Regions from separate parts of the Lysinibacillus sp. COL-1 genome, predicted to be linked through region 2. Evidence: a T-box and tRNA genes for the amino acid it is inferred to sense, from the RefSeq annotation. Region 2 holds a T-box; the other holds one or more tRNA genes.
The links. The T-box of region 2 lies ahead of tyrS (tyrosine--tRNA ligase). A T-box ahead of a tRNA ligase gene usually reads a tRNA of that ligase, here a tRNA-Tyr.

Region 1 (2,464 bases), on a different contig from region 2:
GTAGCATTTCTGAACATGAAATAGGCACGATGCCAGCCTTTAAACAGCCAAGAAAAACAAAATAGGCTTCTGGTAGGCGAGGAATAATAACTAGAACGCGATCTCCCTTTCGAAGTCCTGTCTCTGTAAAAGCATTTGCGTATTGATTCATTTTTTGGACAAGCTCTACATAGGAAACTGTTCGTCTCTCTTGTTGCGTATTTAACCAGCGTATTGCTTGGCGATCACTATCTTGTGAAAACTTTTCTAATTCCTCTGTGATATTATAAAATTCAGGTGCAATTAAATCATTTGTTACCATCCGAATATTCCTCCCCCAGGAAATTTGATAGAAAATTCTTAAAACTATTTTTATTTTAACAATTGCAATAATATACAGCAAGAATATTTAGCACGCAAAATAGAAATATTAGATTTAATAGAGAACTATTATGCTTTTGGATTAATTTTTAAACCTACTTCGACAAAAAATATAAAAATTTTCATAAAATATGTTGCATAATTTATAATGCTTGCTATAATAATAAATGTACTTAAGAGGTTGTTTAAACCCAAAGTGAATAGTATCGTTCCGAAGTAGCTCAGTTGGTAGTAGCACCTGACTGTTAATCAGGTTGTCGCAGGTTCGAGTCCTGCCTTCGGAGCCATTTTTTTTGCCCATTTTTAAGAAGCTGTTATACATAAAAAAAGTTATAAAAAAGTATTGCAACTATTAAGAAATGATGTTATTATAAATCTTGTCTTGTTTGAGACGTGATACTGGCCCCTTGGTCAAGTGGTTAAGACACCGCCCTTTCACGGCGGTAACACGGGTTCGAATCCCGTAGGGGTCACCATTTAAAACATAGGCTTTATAAAGAAAAATAAACTGTGATATAACACCTGTTTCTATGGAGGATTAGCTCAGCTGGGAGAGCATCTGCCTTACAAGCAGAGGGTCGGCGGTTCGAGCCCGTCATCCTCCACCATTATTGTGTTATTTCGGAGGGGTAGCGAAGTGGCTAAACGCGGCGGACTGTAAATCCGCTCCTTAGGGTTCGGCGGTTCGAATCCGTCCCCCTCCACCAGTTTTATAAATGATTGGGGTATAGCCAAGCGGTAAGGCAACGGATTTTGATTCCGTCATGCCTAGGTTCGAATCCTAGTACCCCAGCCATTTTTCTTTTTTTACGAGCCATTAGCTCAGTTGGTAGAGCATCTGACTTTTAATCAGAGGGTCGAAGGTTCGAGTCCTTCATGGCTCACTTTTTTAGAATAAAGTATATTCAAAAGTGTTATAATAACTATAGATAACTAATCTCTTACTGAAAACAGTAGGAGATTTTTTTATGTTATCAAAAATTGAATAAATATGCACTTTTTTGTCTAGTTGAGCCAAGTGGTATCTAGGCTTTACAATAATATTATAACTTTTAGGGGGTATAAAAACATGAATAAACTTAATATTTCTATTATTGGAGTACCAACAGATTATGGACAAACACGTCGTGGTGTAGATATGGGGCCAAGCGCGATTCGCTATGCAGGCGTTGTGGAACGTTTGGAGGCTATTGGACATGAAGTACAAGACCAAGGGGATATTCGTGTCAGTCAAAAACTTGCAGACGCACCTGTCGATGAGAAATTACTGAATTTAGAGGAAGTTGTAGATGTTAGCACGGCTTTAGCTAATAGCGTGCATGAAGTAGTAGAACAAAATAAGTTCCCACTTGTATTTGGTGGAGACCATAGTATTGCTATTGGCACACTAGCTGGATTAGGTGAGCATTATAAAAATCTTGGCGTTATTTGGTATGATGCTCATGCAGATTTAAATACACCTGAAACAACACCATCTGGCAACATCCATGGGATGCCATTAGCAGTTAGTATTGGACTAGGTCATGAGCGCTTAGTGCAAATTCGGAATTATGCACCGAAAATTAAACCAGAGAACGTTATTATTATCGGAGCTCGTTCAGTAGATCCTGGTGAGCGTGAGTTAATTCGTCAACAAGGGATTAAAGTATATACAATGCACGAGATTGATCGACTTGGTATGACGCGTGTCATGGAAGATGCACTTGCTTACTTGAAAGAACGTAATGTTGATGGATTACATCTATCACTTGATTTAGATGGCTTAGATCCGCTTTACACGCCAGGAGTTGGTACACCCGTTCCTGGAGGAATTACGTATCGAGAAAGTCATTTAGCAATGGAAATGTTACAAGAATCAGGGATGCTAACATCAGCAGAGTTTGTAGAAGTAAACCCAATTTTAGATGAGAAGAATACAACAGCAAATGTGGCTGTTGCATTAATGGGATCTTTATTCGGAGAGACACTAGTTTAAAGAAAATTTGACAAAAAATTGCCTGTTGCCACATTGCATAAAAATCTTTTGTTATAATTGAATTAAAACGAAACTTTTCTTATCGATGGGTCGTATAGTATAAGACAGTTGTAAAGGTGGAGAAGTCAA
Region 2 (2,464 bases):
GTTCACCTGTATTCGTAAAAGGTGTGTAGGCAAATGGTGCCTGTGGAATACCAGCTATGTAAGCAGCTTGTGGAAGAGATAATTCTTTAGCTTTCACACCAAAAATCCCTTCAGCGGCTGTTTCAACACCAGCGATATTTCGACCTGAAGAGTTACGACCGTACGGAATAATATTTAAGTAAGCCTCTAATATTTCTTCCTTCGTCATAAAATGTTCTAAACGCATTGCCAGTAAGATTTCCTTAGCTTTACGTTCATAGGATACTTCGTTTGTTAGTACTTGGTTTTTAATAAGCTGTTGAGTAAGGGTAGATCCACCTGTTTGCGTAGCAGAGTTAGTGACATCTTGTAATAAACCACGAACAACCGCCTTTGGTACTATGCCGTTATGATCGCGGAAATATTCGTCTTCTGTTGCTAGAACAGCATTCACAACATCTGGTGCTACATTGCTAAGTGATGTTTCACGGCGATCCAAATCTGTCCGTAACTTCCCAATATAAATATCGTTGGCAAAATAAATTTCACTGGTTTCTTCATAACTGAAAATTTGATTGCGCAACTCTTCTTTTGAGCGTAATGGCTCTTCTTTTACAAGAGAAGCGAAATACCCAGCTCCAACTGATCCGACAAATACAGTGCCCACCAATGCAAAGACTAAAAATAGTAAAAATAAGTTCCAGGTAACACTACCTGAAATACGTAATTTCTTCATCCATTTTTGTTCAAGTAATTCATCGATCTTCGCATTGATTTTTTCAATCCAATCTTTCAATGTATCGACCTCCTAAAATCTTGTCTATTATAGCACATAATGTTTTAGCTCGAACATAGTTATTGACTTTGAAATAGATTCGTATAGAATTATGTTTATAGTTTTCTAGTGATGAAGAGTTTGCAGTAGTATCTATATTCCCTGTTTAGAGAGCCAGTGGTTGGTGAAAACTGGTCATAGTGTAGAGACGAATTACGTGCTTGGAGCTTAGACGTGCGCGCCTGCGATAAAGGCGGTTGAATGAAGTGGAAGATGGATGACATCTTCAAGCCGGGTGGTACCGCGTTAGTTTGTAACTTAACGTCCCTGCATGCAATTATTTGCGTGTAGGGACTTTTTTTATTTAAACATGTCCATGCACGTAACGAATTTTAACCATTTTAGGAGGAATGAACATGACAAACGAATTATTACAAGATTTAGAATGGCGTGGTTTGCTATACCAACAAACAGATGCAGAAGGCATGGCAAAATTATTAGATGAGCAATCAGTATCCTTGTACTGTGGAGTAGATCCAACAGCAGACTCCATGCATATAGGACATATTGTTCCATTGTTAACACTTCGTCGATTCCAAAAAGCTGGTCACCGTCCAATTTTACTTGTTGGTGGTGCAACAGGGATGATAGGTGATCCATCTGGTCGTTCAGAAGAGCGCCAATTACAAACAGTAGAGCAAATCGATAAAAATGTCCAAGGAATCCGTAGCCAATTAGAACGTATTTTTGATTTTGCAGAAGATGGCAACGGTGCACAGCTTGTGAACAACCGCGACTGGATTGGCAATATCAATACAATTGAATTTTTACGTGATTACGGTAAATTAATTAACGTAAACTACATGTTAGCAAAGGATACGATTGCTTCTCGTCTAGACACAGGGATTTCGTTTACAGAGTTTGCATACACGTTAATCCAAGGTATTGATTACAATCATTTATACAATCACTACAATTGTCGTATACAAGTAGGTGGCTCTGACCAATGGGGTAATATTACAACAGGCTTAGAAGTTATTCGTAAAACACATGAGGAAGAAACGAAAGCATTCGGGATTACGATTCCTTTAGTAACGAAAGCAGACGGCACAAAATTCGGTAAAACAGCAGGTGGTGCTGTATGGTTAGATAGTAAGAAAACATCTCCATATGAGTTCTACCAATTCTGGATCAATGCTGCTGATGCAGATGTGATCAAATACTTAAAAATCTTTACGTTCCTTTCTCGTGAAGAAATTGAAGCATTAGCAGTCTCTGTAGAAGAAGAACCACATTTACGTAAGGCTCAAAAAGCACTTGCAGAAGAAATGACTCGTTTAATTCATGGTCAAGAGGCATTAGAGCAAGCCATTCGTATTACAGCAGCTTTATTCTCAGGGGATTTAAAAGCACTTTCAGCTGAAGAAATGAAGGATGCATTTAAAGATGTTCCTTCTATTGAAATGGCTAAAGAGGACAAAAATATTGTAGACCTTCTTGTGGAAGCAGGGATCTCATCCTCAAAACGTCAAGCCCGTGAGGACGTATCGAATGGTGCGATTAGTGTAAATGGTGAGAAGGTGACAGACTTAGAATATGTATTCGATGCCAAGGACCGTTTAGAGGATGCATTCAGCATTGTGCGTCGTGGGAAGAAAAAATATCATATGGTGAAGTTCGTTTAATTTCTATAAATGAAAAAGCAACATC

Region 1: it has a tRNA-Tyr gene. The T-box ahead of tyrS (tyrosine--tRNA ligase) is inferred to sense a tRNA for this amino acid. The anticodon was not compared.

The regions. Positions count from the first base shown of each region.
Region 1 is NZ_JCAWSJ010000002.1:59,042-61,505, reverse strand. Features, by position in the region: gene mbcS (acyl-CoA synthetase MbcS) at 1-301, opposite strand, end outside; tRNA gene AC6BKE_RS00630 (tRNA-Asn) at 571-647, shown strand; tRNA gene AC6BKE_RS00625 (tRNA-Glu) at 762-836, shown strand; tRNA gene AC6BKE_RS00620 (tRNA-Val) at 893-968, shown strand; tRNA gene AC6BKE_RS00615 (tRNA-Tyr) at 984-1,067, shown strand; tRNA gene AC6BKE_RS00610 (tRNA-Gln) at 1,082-1,156, shown strand; tRNA gene AC6BKE_RS00605 (tRNA-Lys) at 1,172-1,244, shown strand; gene rocF (arginase) at 1,430-2,335, shown strand.
Region 2 is NZ_JCAWSJ010000004.1:3,321,999-3,324,462, reverse strand. Features, by position in the region: gene AC6BKE_RS24615 (transglycosylase domain-containing protein) at 1-775, opposite strand, end outside; T-box leader at 878-1,086, shown strand; gene tyrS (tyrosine--tRNA ligase) at 1,171-2,439, shown strand.